4 regions of the Citrobacter sp. ANG330 genome follow, and region 4 is predicted to be linked to each of the others. Evidence: predicted binding sites of a transcription regulator. Region 4 holds the regulator's gene; each other region holds the start of a gene.
The links. Region 4 encodes CRP, which controls carbon source genes, mostly activating them, when cyclic AMP is high. Its sites were predicted from a motif close to ATGTGANNNNNNTCACAT; they were not measured.
Positions count from the first base shown of each region.

Region 1: a site for CRP is predicted at 2,284-2,301, ahead of aaeR (HTH-type transcriptional activator AaeR). Genes of this name have one in related genera too.
Region 2: a site for CRP is predicted at 1,804-1,821, ahead of focA (formate transporter FocA). Genes of this name have one in related genera too.
Region 3: a site for CRP is predicted at 1,504-1,521, ahead of ydfZ (putative selenium delivery protein YdfZ). Genes of this name have one in related genera too.

Region 1 is NZ_JASJUI010000006.1:269,575-273,789, reverse strand. It holds gene tldD (metalloprotease TldD) at 1-1,267, shown strand, start outside; gene aaeR (HTH-type transcriptional activator AaeR) at 1,337-2,266, opposite strand; gene aaeX (p-hydroxybenzoic acid efflux pump operon protein AaeX) at 2,449-2,652, shown strand; gene aaeA (p-hydroxybenzoic acid efflux pump subunit AaeA) at 2,660-3,592, shown strand; gene aaeB (p-hydroxybenzoic acid efflux pump subunit AaeB) at 3,598-4,215, shown strand, end outside.
Region 2 is NZ_JASJUI010000002.1:540,795-545,009, reverse strand. It holds gene pflB (formate C-acetyltransferase) at 1-831, opposite strand, end outside; gene focA (formate transporter FocA) at 888-1,745, opposite strand; gene ycaO (30S ribosomal protein S12 methylthiotransferase accessory factor YcaO) at 2,152-3,912, opposite strand; gene QNN88_RS08300 (DUF421 domain-containing protein) at 4,049-4,215, shown strand, end outside.
Region 3 is NZ_JASJUI010000017.1:17,555-21,769, forward strand. It holds gene ydfG (bifunctional NADP-dependent 3-hydroxy acid dehydrogenase/3-hydroxypropionate dehydrogenase YdfG) at 1-660, shown strand, start outside; gene QNN88_RS22290 (GntR family transcriptional regulator) at 748-1,434, shown strand; gene ydfZ (putative selenium delivery protein YdfZ) at 1,621-1,824, shown strand; gene QNN88_RS22300 (mannitol dehydrogenase family protein) at 1,873-3,339, opposite strand; gene QNN88_RS22305 (MFS transporter) at 3,547-4,215, opposite strand, start outside.
Region 4 is NZ_JASJUI010000010.1:138,581-142,795, reverse strand. It holds gene QNN88_RS19265 (phosphoribulokinase) at 1-420, shown strand, start outside; gene QNN88_RS19260 (OsmC family protein) at 508-912, opposite strand; gene crp (cAMP-activated global transcriptional regulator CRP) at 1,219-1,851, shown strand; gene QNN88_RS19250 (YccS/YhfK family putative transporter) at 1,903-3,990, shown strand; gene argD (bifunctional acetylornithine/succinyldiaminopimelate transaminase) at 4,057-4,215, opposite strand, start outside.

The DNA.
Region 1 (4,215 bases), on a different contig from region 4:
CAATATCGATCAGGGCGTGGGCGTTCGCGCAGTGAGCGGTGAAAAAACCGGGTTTGCCTATGCTGATCAGATTAGCTTGCAGGCGCTGGAACAGAGCGCACGCGCTGCGCGGACCATCGTGCGTGACAGCGGCGACGGAAAAGTGAAGACTCTCGGTGCCGTGGAGTATCCGGCGCTGTACACCGCTGTCGATCCGCTGCAAAGCATGAGCCGCGAAGAAAAGCTCGATATCCTGCGCCGTGTGGATAAAGTTGCCCGCGAAGCGGATAAACGAGTGCAGGAAGTGTCGGCGAGCCTGACCGGCGTATATGAATTGATCCTCGTTGCGGCTACCGACGGAACGCTGGCCGCTGATGTGCGTCCGCTGGTGCGTTTGTCGGTCAGCGTGCAGGTGGAAGAAGACGGTAAACGTGAACGCGGCGCCAGCGGTGGCGGCGGGCGTTTTGGCTACGATTATTTCCTTGCAGATCTGGATGGTGACGTCCGCGCCGACGCCTGGGCGAAAGAGGCCGTGCGTATGGCACTGGTGAACCTGTCCGCCGTTGCGGCGCCAGCCGGGACGCTGCCCGTGGTATTAGGTGCTGGCTGGCCGGGCGTGCTGCTGCATGAAGCCGTGGGGCATGGTCTGGAAGGAGACTTTAACCGTCGTGGTACGTCAGTATTCAGCGGTCATATGGGCGAACTGGTCGCCTCTGAACTGTGCACCGTGGTGGACGATGGCACGATGGCGGACCGCCGGGGTTCTGTGGCCATTGACGATGAAGGCACGCCGGGTCAGTACAACGTGCTGATCGAAAACGGTATTCTGAAAGGTTATATGCAGGACAAACTGAATGCGCGCCTGATGGGTGTTGCGCCGACCGGAAACGGCCGCCGGGAGTCTTACGCACATCTGCCGATGCCGCGCATGACTAACACCTATATGCTGCCGGGTAAATCCACGCCGCAGGAGATCATTGAGTCCGTAGAGTATGGCATCTACGCGCCAAACTTTGGCGGTGGTCAGGTGGATATCACTTCCGGCAAATTTGTCTTCTCGACCTCGGAAGCCTGGCTTATCGAGAACGGTAAAGTGACAAAGCCGGTGAAAGGGGCGACGCTAATTGGTTCAGGTATCGAAGCGATGCAGCAGATCTCAATGGTGGGCAACGATCTGAAGCTGGATAACGGCGTTGGCGTCTGCGGTAAAGAAGGCCAGAGCTTGCCAGTTGGTGTGGGTCAGCCGACGCTAAAAGTGGATAACCTGACGGTCGGCGGCACGGCCTGATTGTCAGTTGTCGAATGACCACTGATGTATCCGTAGGCCCGGTAAGCGGTAGCGCTACCGGGCAATTTGTTACTTCTCTTTTCCTCGCCCATGCATTCCCTGGAACAACTGCGCCACGTCGATGAAATAGTCGGTCAGATAGTTAATCACCACCTGCACCTTCAGCGGCAGCTTGTCTTTTTCGGTGTACAGCGCATAAACCGGACGCGGATCGGACTGATAACGCGGCAGTAAGATCTCCAGTTCTCCCCGATTGATCTCATTGATGACCCACATCAACGGGACGTAGGCGATACCCGCACCCGCAGTGAGCCAGCGGTTGAGGGTCATGGGATCGTTGGTCACAAACCGTCCCTGCGGGATCAGGCGTGTGGAGATCCCTTCCGGCGCGATCAGTTCGAACTCATTATCCGGGCGCACGCTGTATTCCAGCCATGAGTGGTTGGTAAGATCGGCTGGCTTTTCCGGCATACCGTACTGGGTAAGATAGCTTTTCGCCGCACATACCACCATCGGCATTGCCCCCAGGCGGCGGGAAAACAGACTGGAATCCTGCAGGGCACCCACGCGGATGACCACGTCCAGACCATCCGCGATCAGATCGGGCGCCGGGATGCCGGTGACCAGATTGACCGTCAGGCCAGGGTGTTCTTTGAGCATCTTCGCGGTGATCCCGGCGAGAACATTTTGTGCCATGGTTGAAGAACAGCCAATACGTAGCGTACCGATAGGCGTGTTGTTAAAGGCATAAAGCTGTTCGTGAACATCCTGCACTTCATGCAGCATCCGCCGACAGCCCTGATAATAAATTCTACCGGCTTCGGTCAGCCCGATGCTGCGTGTGCTGCGGTTTAACAGCTTGACCTGTAACTCGTCTTCCAGTTTCGATACCGTCTGACTGATGGACGAAACACTCATTTGTAGCTGGCGGGCGGCGGCGGTGAAGGAACCAAATTCCACCACTTTTGCAAACACCGACATGCGTTTTAGTCGTTCCATTATTCACTCTGGCTTAAAAGTGATTTAGATCACATATTATAGATAACAGCATAACAGTTACGGTAATATATTATTATTCATATAAAGGCCGTGTCGCTCTCGCCTGGCTTTCCTTGCCCTTCATGGCGTCGACACTGGCTGAAAACCGTATCGCCTGCACTCTCTTTATAATCAAGGTCAACATGAGTCTGTTTCCCGTTATCGTGGTGTTTGGTCTCTCCTTCCCACCGATATTCTTTGAATTGCTTCTTTCACTGGCGATTTTCTGGCTGGTACGCCGGGTGCTGGCGCCTACAGGCATCTATGATTTTGTCTGGCATCCGGCTCTGTTTAATACTGCGCTGTATTGCTGTCTCTTTTACTTGATATCGCGCCTGTTCGTTTGAGGTTGAAGTGAAAACACTAACAAGAAAAATCTCCCGTACGGCCATTACCCTCGTTCTGGTCATCCTGGCGTTCATCGCAATCTTCCGCGCCTGGGTCTATTACACCGAATCGCCGTGGACGCGTGACGCCCGCTTTAGCGCCGACGTTGTGGCGATCGCGCCGGATGTCGCTGGGCTTATCACCGACGTTAACGTGCGCGATAACGAACTGGTGAAAAAAGATCAGGTGCTGTTCACCATCGACCAGCCGCGTTACAAAAAAGCGCTGGAAGAGGCCGAAGCTGATGTTGCGTATTACCAGGTGCTGGCGCAAGAAAAACGTCAGGAAGCCGGGCGTCGTAACCGTCTTGGCGTGCAGGCGATGTCCCGCGAAGAGATTGACCAGGCTAATAACGTCCTGCAAACCGTATTGCATCAGCTTGCCAAAGCGCAGGCAACCCGCGATCTCGCAAAGTTGGATCTCGAACGTACCGTTATTCGCGCTCCAGCGGATGGCTGGGTGACCAACCTGAACGTCTATACCGGTGAGTTTATTACGCGCGGCTCTACTGCAGTGGCGTTGGTGAAACAAAATACGTTTTACGTACTGGCCTATATGGAAGAGACCAAACTGGAAGGCGTTCGCCCAGGCTATCGTGCAGAAATTACCCCGCTGGGTAGCAACAAGGTATTAAAAGGGAGGGTCGATAGCATCGCGGCAGGGGTCACTAACGCCAGCAGTACCCGCGACGACAAAGGCATGGCGACGATCGATTCGAATCTGGAGTGGGTACGTCTCGCGCAACGCGTTCCGGTGCGTATCCAGCTTGACGATCAGCGGGAAAATCTGTGGCCTGCCGGTACCACGGCGACGGTAGTGATCACCGGCAAGCAGGATCGTGATGAAAATAACGACTCGTTCTTCCGTAAAATGGCGCACCGTCTGCGCGAGTTTGGTTAATCGCGATGGGCATTTTTTCCATTGCCAACCAGCACATTCGCTTTGCGGTCAAACTGGCCAGTGCGATTGTCCTCGCGCTGTTTGTTGGCTTTCACTTTCAGCTTGAAACACCGCGCTGGGCGGTGCTGACGGCGGCGATAGTCGCGGCAGGCCCGGCTTTTGCGGCGGGGGGCGAACCGTACTCCGGCGCAATCCGCTATCGCGGGATGCTGCGTATTGTTGGCACCTTCATTGGCTGCATTGCGGCGCTGATCATTATCATTGCAATGATTCGCGCACCGCTACTGATGATTCTGGTGTGCTGTATCTGGGCGGGGTTTTGTACCTGGATCTCCTCGCTGGTACGCGTTGAGAATTCCTATGCGTGGGGCTTATCGGGCTATACCGCGTTGATTATCGTCATTACCATTCAGACTGAACCGCTGTTGACGCCGCAATTTGCCGTAGAACGCTGTAGCGAGATTGTCATTGGTATTGTCTGCGCCATTATGGCGGATCTGCTTTTTTCTCCGCGATCGATCAAACAAGAGGTGGATCGCGAACTGGATAGCCTGCTGGTGGCGCAGTACCAACTGATGCAGTTGTGTATTAAACATGGTGATAGTGAAGAAGTGGACAAGGCC
Region 2 (4,215 bases), on a different contig from region 4:
GAAGGACATTGCTGCACCGTTCTGAGATTTAACTGCAGCCAGGTAGCCGAAGTAGGTCCACTGGATAGCTTCCTGAGCGTTAGTAGCCGGACCAGAGATATCGCAGCCATATTTCGCCGCCATCTCTTTGATCTGACCCAGCGCACGGTGCTGTTCAGCAATTTCTTCACGCAGACGGATAGTCGCTTCCAGGTTTACGCCGTTTTCCAGATCGGACTGCAGGGAAACGAACTGCGCGTACTTGTCTTTCATCAGGAAGTCGATACCGTACAGCGCAACGCGACGGTAGTCACCGATGATACGGCCACGGCCATACGCATCCGGCAGACCAGTCAGAACGCCAGATTTACGGCAGTTCAGAATGTCTTTGGTGTAAACATCGAATACGCCCTGGTTGTGGGTTTTGCGGTATTCGGTGAAGATTTTTTTCAGCATTGGATCCAGCTCGCGGTTATACGCTTTGCAGGAACCTTCAACCATTTTGATACCACCGAACGGGATGATCGCGCGTTTCAGCGGAGCTTCAGTTTGCAGACCCACAATCTTCTCGAGCGCTTTATTGATGTAGCCAGCGTCGTGAGAAGTGATGGTGGAAGCAACAGAGGTGTCAAAGTCAACAGGCGCGTGAGTGCGGTTTTCCTGTTTAACGCCTTCCATTACGCTGTCCCACAGTGCAGTGGTCGCATCAGTTGCGCCAGCCAGGAAGGACTCGTCACCCTCGTACGGAGTGTAGTTTTTCTGAATGAAGTCACGGACGTTTACTTCATTCTGCCAGTCACCTTTGGTAAAACCTTCCCAGGCTGTGGCTAACTTTTCATTAAGCTCGGACATGTAACACCTACCTTCTTAAGTGGATTTTTTATTCACTGCGTGTATCGCGACATCAATTAATGATGATCGTTGTCACGCAGATAAATGACCCAGTATGTCAACCCAACCAACAAACCCCCGCCGATAATGTTACCGATCGTAACCGGAATCAGGTTATCAGTGATGAAGTTCATCGCGGTCAGGTGAGAAAAATTCTCCGGCGTCGAGCCAACTGCGCTCCAGAACTCCGGTGTGGCGAGATCACGGATTACAATACCCATCGGGATCATAAACATGTTTGCGATACTGTGCTCAAAACCGCTGGCAACAAACATCGCAACCGGTAATACCATGATAAACGCTTTATCCATCAGACTGCGGCCTGAGTAGCTCATCCAGACGGCCAGGCAGACCATCAGGTTTGCGAGAATACCGAGGCTGACGGCTTCAACAAAAGTATGGTGCATTTTGTGGTCGGCGGTTTGCAGGACGTTGAGTCCCCACTGGCCGTTGGCGACCATATATTCGCCAGAAAGCCACATTAACAGCACAAAGAGCAAGCAACCAATCAGGTTGCCAAAATAAACGTTGAGCCAGTTTTTTGCCAACTGACCCCAGGTGATACGGCCACTGGCTTTGGCGACGACAATCAACACGGTTGACGTAAAGAGGTCAGCACCGCAGATGACGCAGAGAATCAACCCCAGAGAGAAGCAGATACCGCCAATCAGTTTCGCCATACCAAAGGGCATCGTACCTGTACCGGTCGTGGCTGTGATATAGAAAACAAAGGCGATGGAAATGAACACACCGGCAGTAATTGCCAGGAAGAAAGTCTTAAGCGGATGTTTCGTTGCTTTATAGACACCTGCCTCTTCGGCCACTTTGGCCATTGCAGCAGGGAGTAAAAGATCAAAAGGGTTGTCAGCTTTCACACTAACTCTCTCTTTATTAAGTCGGCGACGAGATACTAACAAAGCATTATAGATGAGAAATTGATATAGATCATATCTCGCCTGGCTTATAGGCCCGCAATACGCATGGTTTTTATGCAATCTCGGGGTAATTTATTGATTAATTTGATAAAAATAAATTTTAAAATTTAGCAAATGAGTTGAAAGTTTTCCTCTTCGGGGCTGTTAGCCGGTTAATTAATATGGAGTAATTGGCAGGTAAAGTAACAACTATCCATTAAATTATGTAATATCAACTACCAATATTTAACCTTGTTATTACATTTATTTTGGGATATTCAAAAATAAGTAAAAAGGGGCGCTTAGCGCGCCCCGTAATATAGCTCAGACGATTATTTAAACCTACTCAGCGTAGGTTTAATTGGGTTTATTTTGACCAAAATGAAGATTTTGCGCGCTGCAACTTTTCATAGGCCTTTAACAACGACTGGTGTGATGCGAATGCGTGCAGATCGCTGTCGACCGGCTGTAGGCCATAAAAGGCGGCTTCACCGCTTAACGCTGCGCTGGCGGCTTCGACGGCATCTGCGCCATACATGCGAACAAACGCGTTCAGATACTGCAGCGGTTCACGTTCTTCTTCCTGCGACAGCAGTAACAGCGTTTGCAGGCAGCGGTAATAATTCGCCCGCTCAGCGCTAAAGATCGATGAATTAAATTCCATCGTCCATTCAGTCCAGATCAGCGCCTGTTCCAGATCGCCACCTGCCAGCGCCAGCATCGCTTTCAGCTCACCAATACGCAGGGTGTACCAGCCATTATCCGGACCGGTGGCCAGGCCTAACAGTTCACGAACACGGGTAAAATCATCAAACCCTTCTTCATCGAGTTGCTCAATCAGGTTGAGATAGTCTTCTTTATCCCAGTTACTGTTCGGCAGTGAGAGCAGGGTTTCGCGCAGATGGGCGCCCATGGCGTTGTTGGCTAACCACAGGTCTTCAGCAGGATAAATATCAGACATCCCCGGAACGATAATCCGGCAGGCGTACACGCCAAGGTGCTCGTAATCGGCGATGTATACTTCTTTATCTTCCGCGTTGAAGATAGCCATCAGCGTCGCAAACTCTTCTTCTGTGGTACCGGAGAAACGCCAGTCAACGAACGGGTAGTCGGCATCCTGCTTAAACAGATCCCAGGAGATCAGACCGCTGGAGTCGATGAAGTGCGTTTCCAGGTTGGTATGCTCGGCCACTTCTTCATCGTCGAAGGTCGGTGGTGTGAAGACGTCGAGATCTTTCAGTCCACGGCCCTGTAACAGTTCGGTCACCGTACGCTCCAGTGCGACGCCAAAATCAGGGTGTGCGCCGAAGGAGGCAAAGCAGGTGCCATTCGCCGGGTTGAACAGCACGACGCAGATCACCGGATACTGACCGCCCAGAGAACCGTCGTAGGCAAAGATTGGGAAACCTTCTGCTTCCAGCGTTGCAATAGATTCCACCACCGCCGGGTAACGTGCCAGTACGTCGGCCGGAATTTCCGGCAGACTGATACTTTCGGCAATAATGCGATTCTTCACGTAACGCTCAAAGACTTCAGAAAGTCCCTGCACACGCGCTTCATTACGCGTATTACCAGCAGACATCCCGTTTGAGACGTACAGGTTGCCGATAATGTTCATGGGAATATAGACGGTCTTGTTATCCGACTGGCGGGTAAACGGCAGACCGCAGATGCCGCGTTCTTCGTTGCCGGACTGCAGGTCGATCAGCATGCTGCCGGTCAGTTCGTTTTCTGGATCGTAGAACGCACGCAGGCGCGCATCCAGCAAGCCTTCCGGCACGTCGTCATTTTCGGTCAGCGGGAACCATTTCTCGTTCGGATAATGGACGAACGGACCATTGGCGATGGTTTTGCCCAGCCAGAAATCGGCAAAGAAATAGTTGGTCGACAGACGCTCAAAATATTCGCCCAGCGCAGAGGCCAGCGCAGCCTTCTTCGTCGCGCCTTTGCCGTTGGTAAAGCACAGCGCGCACTCTTTATCGCGAATGTGTACGGACCAGACGTTTGGCACCGGGTTCAGCCACGAGGCCTCTTCAATATGGAAACCGAGGTCGAGCAGTTTTTGCTGGAAGCGAGCGATGGAGTCTTCCAGTGCGGCGTCTTTGCCGGGAATAAATGTTTGCGTCATGAAAATCACTTTTGTCGTACGGAAAGCGCGCAATCATACGGGTTTTACGAGACTGACGCTATCGCCACCACTGAAGCGGCGCAAATAAAAGTTTTGGCTATGCTTTTATGCAGTGATCCACCATAAGAGCATAAAAATGAAAGCGTTTGATTTACAACGGATGGCACTCGATAAAGTGCCAATGGAATTCCTCGGTGAAGTAGCTTTACGCAGTCTGTATACCTTCGTACTGGTCTATCTGTTTCTCAAGCTCACAGGACGACGCGGCGTGCGACAGATGTCGCTCTTCGAAGTGCTGATTAT
Region 3 (4,215 bases), on a different contig from region 4:
ACTGGCCGTCGCCAGGAACGCCTGCAAGAGTTAAAAGAGTCGTTGGGCGATAACGTGCTGATCGCACAACTGGATGTCCGCAACCGCGCAGCCATCGAAGAGATGCTGGCATCACTGCCTGCCGAATGGCGTGACATCGACCTGCTGGTCAACAACGCCGGATTGGCGCTGGGTCTGGAACCGGCGCATAAAGCCAGCGTGGAAGACTGGGAAACCATGATCGATACCAACAACAAAGGGCTGATTTACATGACCCGCGCCGTCCTGCCAGGCATGGTTGAGCGTAACCGTGGGCATATCATCAACATCGGCTCTACCGCAGGCAGTTGGCCTTATGCTGGCGGCAACGTGTATGGCGCGACCAAGGCGTTTGTACGTCAGTTCAGTCTGAACCTGCGTACCGACCTGCACGGCACGGCCGTTCGCGTCACGGATATCGAGCCTGGTCTGGTCGGCGGTACGGAGTTTTCCAACGTGCGCTTTAAAGGCGATGACAATAAAGCGGGCAAAACCTATGAGAACACCACGGCGCTGACGCCGGAAGATGTGACCGAAGCGGTCTGGTGGGTCGCCACCCTGCCTGCCCATGTCAACATCAATACGGTAGAAATGATGCCAGTGACGCAATCTTTTGCCGGACTGAGCGTTCATCGCGGTTAATTTTGCCTCCCGGCCTGCGGGCCGGGTATAGCTCACGCCAAAAAAGTGGTAGAATTTGTGGGTTAACTTTCTAAAAAGTAAGAGCGAATGACCGTCGAAACGCAACTCAACCCAACACAACCGGTAAATCAACAGATTTATCGCATTCTTCGCCGTGACATCGTGCACTGCCTTATTGCGCCGGGTACGCCGCTGTCCGAAAAAGAGGTGTCTGTTCGCTTCGATGTCTCTCGTCAACCGGTGCGCGAAGCGTTTATTAAGCTTGCGGAAAACGGCTTGATCCAGATCCGTCCCCAGCGCGGCAGCTACGTCAACAAGATCTCCCTCTCGCAGGTGCGAAACGGCTGTTTTGTCCGTCAGGCTATCGAATGCGCGGTGGCGCGGCGGGCCGCAGCCCAAATCACCGACAGCCAGTGTTATCAGCTTGAGCAGAATCTTAATCAGCAGCGGATTGCCATTGAGCGCAAACAACTGAATGATTTTTTCGAGCTGGATGACAATTTTCACCAGAAGCTGGCAACCATTGCGGACTGTCAGCTGGCCTGGGACACCATCGAAAATATCAAGGCCACCATCGACCGTGTGCGCTACATGAGCCTCGATCACGTCTCTCCGCCTGAAATGTTGCTCCGTCAGCACCTGGATATTTTTGCCGCCCTGGAAAAGCACGACGCTGATGCCGTTGAGAAAGCGATGACTCAGCATCTGCAAGAGATCGGCGAGTCGGTCCTGCTGATCCGCCAGGAAAACAGCGACTGGTTCAGCGAAGAGTAATTCCTCTGCCTCATTTTTCGAGAGATGAGGCTTCCCCGAGTTCTCCCCTGCATGCCTGCATCAAAAAAGATGTGAGATTGATCAAAAACAAAAAAAATCCTGACTGATAAGCGTATTTATATAGCGCCCGTTACGTGGGACCAGAGCCCACGGGCTTTGACGGTAAGTTAGAAAGGAGAAAATACCATGATGACATACGATCGTAACCGTAACGCAATCACCACAGGCAGCCGCGTGATGATCAGTGGCACCGGCCATACCGGTCGCATCAAAGCCATTGAGACTGAAGGCCTGGATGCAGCGCAAATTCGTCGTGAAAAAACAGTTGAAGTGGAAGGCTGTGAAGGCAAATTTGCCCCGGTAGAATTGATTCGTCTCGGCATGAACTAATGGTGTGAGTGCCGGATAATGCCTGATTATCCGGCAGTCCTGAACGCGTTACTTCACTTTCGCCGCATATTTAGCCACGGTAGCTTTCGCCCCTTCCGCCAGCAATGTCTGATACGCCTCTTTCACCGCCTGCGTGAACAATGCCACCTTCGGCAGTTCGCTCCCAAAGATCGCATCAATACCCAGCAATGCTTCAACGCGGCTTTCACCTTCCGCACTGTTTTGCACCGCCTGTTGGATAACCGGCAACAGCGGATCGTTCACTTCAATGGCACTCCCCTGCTCGTCCATGCCGCCGACATAGCGCATCCAGCCCGCCACGCCCAGCGCCAGCAAATCGAAACGGCTGTTGTGGGTCAGATGCCAGCGCACTGAATCCAGCATCCGCTGAGGCAATTTCTGGCTCCCGTCCATCGCAATCTGCCAGGTGCGGTGACGCAGCGCCGGGTTGCTGTAGCGTTCGATCAGCAGATCGGCATAACGCGTCAGATCCACACCCTGCACTTTCAGCGTTGGCGCCTGCTCGTTGAGCATCAGCGCCCGGGCTGCAACGCGATAGTTCTCATCGCCCATACAGTCATTGATGTGCTGATAACCCGCAAGATAGCCCAGATACGCGAGAAATGAGTGGCTGCCGTTGAGCATCCGCAATTTCATCTCTTCAAAGGGGATCACGTCAGAGACCAGTTCTGCCCCCGCTTTTTCCCACTCAGGGCGACCGGCAACAAAGTTATCTTCAATCACCCACTGACGGAACGGCTCACACGCCACTCCCGCCGGATCGCGTACACCGGTCAGTTTTTCAATTTTATCCAGCGTGTCGGCGGTAACGGCCGGAACGATACGGTCAACCATCGTCGACGGGAACGTCACATTCTGTTCGATCCAGGCGGCCAGTTCAGCATCCACAGCGCGCGCATAGGCGGTGACCACGTTACGCATCACGTGACCGTTCTCCGGCATGTTGTCGCAGGACATCACCGTGAAAGCCGCTAAGCCCGCCGCCTTACGACGCGCCAGCGCTTCCACCACTACGCCAGGCGCAGATTTCGGCTGATGCGGGTTTTGCAGATCGGCTGCGATCATCGGGTGATCCAGCATCAGTTGTCCGGTCGCCGGGGAATGGCAATACCCTTTCTCCGTAATCGTCAGGGAAACAATGGCAACCTGCGGTTCACACATCGCTGCCAGCACACTCTCCAGCCCGTCGACCTGAGCATGCAGCGCTTTTTTCACCACGCCCACGACCCTTGCCGTCCAGGCATCCGCGGACATTTCCGCCACGGTATAGAGATTATCCTGCTGTTTGAGATCGGCTATCTGCTGTTCGCCGCCGATCAGGTTCACTTCGCAGTATCCCCAGTCGCTGTTGTGCTCTGCCGCCAGAATATCGGTATACACGCCCTGGTGCGCCCGGTGGAAAGCACCAAAACCAAGATGAACAATACGCGGGATCAGTCGGCTGCGATCGTAGTCAGGAAGCGTCGCGTTTGCCGTTAAGAGCTTGTTTTGCATTGTATGACCTACTTTGAATGGAATCAGGACGGTCCCAGAGTAACGCCTGTATGGTTGTATGTTTTGATTTGAATTAATGTTTCGCTAATTGGTATAACATCATTTAAAAGTTATGTGACAGGATGCGATTTCTGAGCCTGACGCCCAGGGATCGAGCCCTGGGCTGAGCGCTGGCTGCCTCCCTGCAGCCATTAGGGTATTGTTCTCTTAATCGTGCTTATGCCACTCCTGATATTCACGCTTGAGTCGCACAGGCGCGGTTTCCGGCATCATGAGCAGACCAATAATGGAAACGACTCCCAGGACAATCACATAGCTTGCTAACCCATAGTAATGTCCACCGGTGACCTGCAGAATCTTCACCGCTACCAGCCCCAGCACGCCGCTACCAATCAGAGAGCCTAATTGCCAGATTAAAGCGATGCCGCTACAACGAATGTGCGTCGGGAACAGTTCCGGGAAGAACGACGCCTGTGGCGCATAGCACATGCTGTGACCAAAGCTAATGACGATAATCATCACCAGTTGCGTTAACCAGAAACTATCCTGATTAATGGCAAGGAAGAACGGAATGATCATAATGACCTGGATCATCGCGCCCATGATATACACCGGCTTACGACCAATTTTGTCGCAGAGCGCGCCCATCATCGGTATCGCGAGAACTTCGATTACCACCGCAATAATCATGGTTTCCATTAAGATATTGGCATCCAGATTATTAGCTTTGCCATACGCCAGGACGATCACCGTGAACATCGCGAAGGTACAGGCTTCAATCAATTTCGCGCAGACGCCTTTCACCACGATGCCCGGGAAGTCGCGGACAACTTCAATCAATGGGCGGGATTCTTCCGCTTTTGTCTCGCGAATCTG
Region 4 (4,215 bases):
GTCGGCGTGGTGCCCATCGTTAACCTGGAATGGATCCAGAAGCTTATCCGCGACACCAGTGAACGAGGCCATTCTCGTGAGGCGGTGATGGATTCGGTGGTCCGTTCGATGGACGACTATATCAACTACATCACGCCGCAGTTCTCCCGCACCCACATCAACTTCCAGCGCGTTCCTACCGTGGACACATCCAACCCCTTCGCAGCCAGGAGCATTCCATCACTGGATGAGAGCTTTGTGGTGATTCATTTCCGCAATCTGGAAGGGATCGATTTCCCCTGGCTGCTGGCGATGCTGCAGGGCTCATTCATTTCTCACATCAATACGTTGGTGGTTCCTGGCGGGAAAATGGGTCTGGCAATGGAACTGATCATGCTGCCGCTGGTACAGCGACTGATGGAAGGCAAGAAGATCGAATAAACGGTGGGGAGTGCCCGATGGCGCTGCGCTTACCGGGCCTACGACAGGAGTAGGCCTGATAAGCGCAGCGCCATCAGGCAATGATCATCAGGCAGCAATCACTTCGTACGAATGGGTAATGTTAACCGCTTTTCCCAGCATCAACGCCACAGAGCAATACTTCTCTGCCGACAGATCGACCGCCCGCGCAACGGCGGCATCCTTCAGATCGTGGCCGGTGACAATAAAGTGCAGGTTGATGTGAGTGAACAGGCGTGGCGCCTCTTCCCGACGTTCTGAAGTCAATTTCACTTCGCAGTTCGTCACATCCTGACGGCCTTTTTGCAGGATAGAAACCACGTCAATGGCGCTGCAACCGCCAGCCGCCATCAACACCATTTCCATCGGGCTCGGTGCTTTATCACCAGAGTTACCGTCCATCAGAATCTGATGCCCGGAAGCGGACTCACCCAGGAAGGTTAACCCCTCAACCCATTTAACACGCGCTTGCATATTTTTTAACTCCAGTGCGTTAATTTTCCTGACAGATTACGCGTACATAACAATTCTCGCAACGGAAGGCGACCTGCGTCATGCTGAAGCGAGACACCAGGAGACACACGGCTAAAGCTATGCTAAAACAGTCAGGATGCTACAGTAATACATTGACGTACTGCATGTATGCAGAGGACTTCACATTAAAGGCTGCAGTTCGTTTTTGACAGTCTCTTCCCAGGACGCGGGAAGCACATTTTTGCAACCCCAGAGACAGCGGATTTTTTGGCTCTGGAGACAGCTTATAACAGAGGATAATCGCGCATGGTGCTTGGCAAACCGCAAACAGACCCGACACTCGAATGGTTCTTGTCTCATTGCCATATTCATAAGTACCCGTCCAAGAGCACGCTGATTCACCAGGGTGAAAAAGCGGAAACGTTGTACTACATCGTTAAGGGCTCAGTGGCAGTGTTGATTAAAGATGAGGAAGGGAAAGAAATGATCCTTTCTTATCTGAATCAGGGTGATTTCATTGGCGAACTGGGCCTGTTTGAAGAAGGCCAGGAACGTAGCGCATGGGTTCGGGCGAAAACAGCGTGTGAAGTGGCTGAAATTTCCTACAAGAAATTCCGCCAGTTGATCCAGGTGAACCCGGATATTCTGATGCGCCTGTCTTCTCAAATGGCTCGCCGCCTGCAAGTCACTTCAGAGAAAGTCGGTAACCTGGCCTTCCTCGATGTGACCGGTCGTATCGCCCAGACGCTGCTGAATCTGGCGAAACAGCCTGATGCAATGACTCACCCGGACGGCATGCAGATCAAAATCACTCGCCAGGAGATTGGCCAGATCGTTGGCTGTTCTCGCGAAACCGTTGGTCGTATCCTGAAGATGCTGGAAGATCAGAACCTGATCTCCGCTCACGGTAAAACGATCGTCGTTTACGGCACTCGTTAATCTCATCGGAAATGGCGCGCTACCCGGTAGTGCGTCATTTTTGTTTTGCCAATGTGGCGCAGACTGATTTATCACCCAGAAATCAACTATGCACTACGTCAAACGCTGGTGCTCTGTTTGCCCGTGGCCGTCGGCCTGATCATCGGGCAGTTGCATCTGGGTTTGCTCTTCTCTCTCGTTCCCGCCTGCTGCAACATTGCCGGGCTTGATACACCGCACAAACGCTTTTTCAAACGCCTGGTGATTGGCGCGTCGCTGTTTGCCGGATGCAGCCTGATTATGCAGCTGCTACTGGCGCAGGCGATCCCGTTGCCGCTGATCCTGACCGGACTCACATTGATTCTCGGCGTCACCGCGGAACTGAGTTCACTGCATGCCCGCCTGCTGCCCGCCTCGCTGATTGCCGCTATTTTTACGCTGAGCCTGGCAGGAAATATGCCGGTCTGGGAACCGTTGCTGATCTACGCGCTGGGCACGCTGTGGTATGGCTTATTTAACTGGTTCTGGTTCTGGCTGTGGCGCGAGCAACCGCTGCGCGAGTCGCTAAGCCTACTGTACCGGGAACTGGCGGATTACTGCGAAGCCAAATACAGTATGCTGACTCAGCACACCGATCCGGAAAAAACGCTACCGCCGCTGCTGGTCCGCCAGCAAAAAGCCGTCGACCTCATCACCCAGTGTTATCAGCAGATGCATATGCTGTCGGCGCATCACAACAATGACTACAAACGAATGCTGCGCGCCTTTCAGGAAGCGCTGGATTTACAGGAACATATCTCAGTGAGTCTGCACCAGCCGGAAGAGGTGCAAAAGCTGGTCGAACGCAGCCACGCTGAGCAGGTGATTCGCTGGACGGCGCAAACCGTCGCCGCGCGGTTGCGGGTACTGGCGGATGACATTCTGTATCACCGACTGCCGACCCGTTTCTCTATGCAAAAGCAGATTGGCGCGCTGGAAAAAATTGCTCATCAGCATCCGGATAACCCCGTCGGGCAGTTCTGTTACTGGCACTTCAGCCGTATCGCCCGGGTGCTGCGCACTCAACGACCACTTTACGCCCGCGATCTGATGGCTGACAAACAGCGCCGTCTTCCGTTGCTTCCTGCGTTGAAAAACTACCTTTCCCTGAAATCACCAGCGCTACGCAACGCCGGGCGTATCAGCGTCATGCTCAGCATCGCCAGTCTGATGGGAACCGCGTTACACCTGCCGAAACCGTACTGGATCCTGATGACCGTGCTGTTTGTCACGCAGAACGGTTATGGCGCCACCCGCGTGCGTATTCTGCACCGTTCGGCGGGTACGCTGGTGGGGCTGATTATTGCAGGCGTGACGCTGCACTTTCATATTCCTGAAGGATATACGCTGGCCCTGATGCTGGTGATCACCCTGGTCAGCTATCTGACTATCCGTAAAAACTACGGCTGGGCGACGGTGGGATTTACCGTCACGGCGGTATATACCCTGCAGCTACTGACGCTGGACGGCGAGCAGTTTATTATCCCCCGGTTTGTCGACACGGTGATAGGCTGCCTGATTGCATTTGGCGGCACCGTCTGGCTATGGCCACAATGGCAGAGCGGGCTACTGCGTAAAAACGCCCACGATGCGCTGGAGGCCGATCAGGAAGCTATTCGTCTGATTCTGAGCGACGATCCGCAGGCTACACCGCTGGCTTATCAGCGTATGCGAGTCAACCAGGCGCACAACACACTGTTTAACTCACTGAATCAGGCGATGCAGGAGCCGGGCTTCAACACGCACTATCTGGCGGATATGAAGCTGTGGGTGACGCACAGTCAGTTTATTGTTGAACACATTAACGCCATGACGACATTGGCGCGTGAACATACGATGCTGACGCCGGAACTGGCGCAGCGATATCTGCAATCGTGCGAAATTGCCATCCAACGCTGTCAGCAACGACTGGAGTACGACGGGCCGGGCAGTTCCGGAGATGTAAATATTCTGGAGGCGCCCGAAGCGCTCACCCACGGGCCCTTAAGCACGCTTGAACAGCATCTGCAACGCGTGCTGGGGCACCTGAACACGATGCACACTATCTCGTCTGTCGCATGGCGTCAGCGGCCGCACCATGGGATCTGGCTCAGCCGCCGGTTACGGGATATGCGGGGTTAACATGGATTGCCGGATACGCGCGTTATCGATGAAGGCAGGATAAGCGCAGCGCCATCAGGCAAATCGTTAACCAACAACCCTGGCAACAGCCTGTGCAAAACGCTGCATCCCTTCGTCGATATCCGCTTCTTCCACCACCAGCGACGGGGCAAAGCGCATCACATCCGGGCCCGCATTCAATACCATCACGCCGGCATCGGCTGCCGCATAGAGGAAATCGCGCGC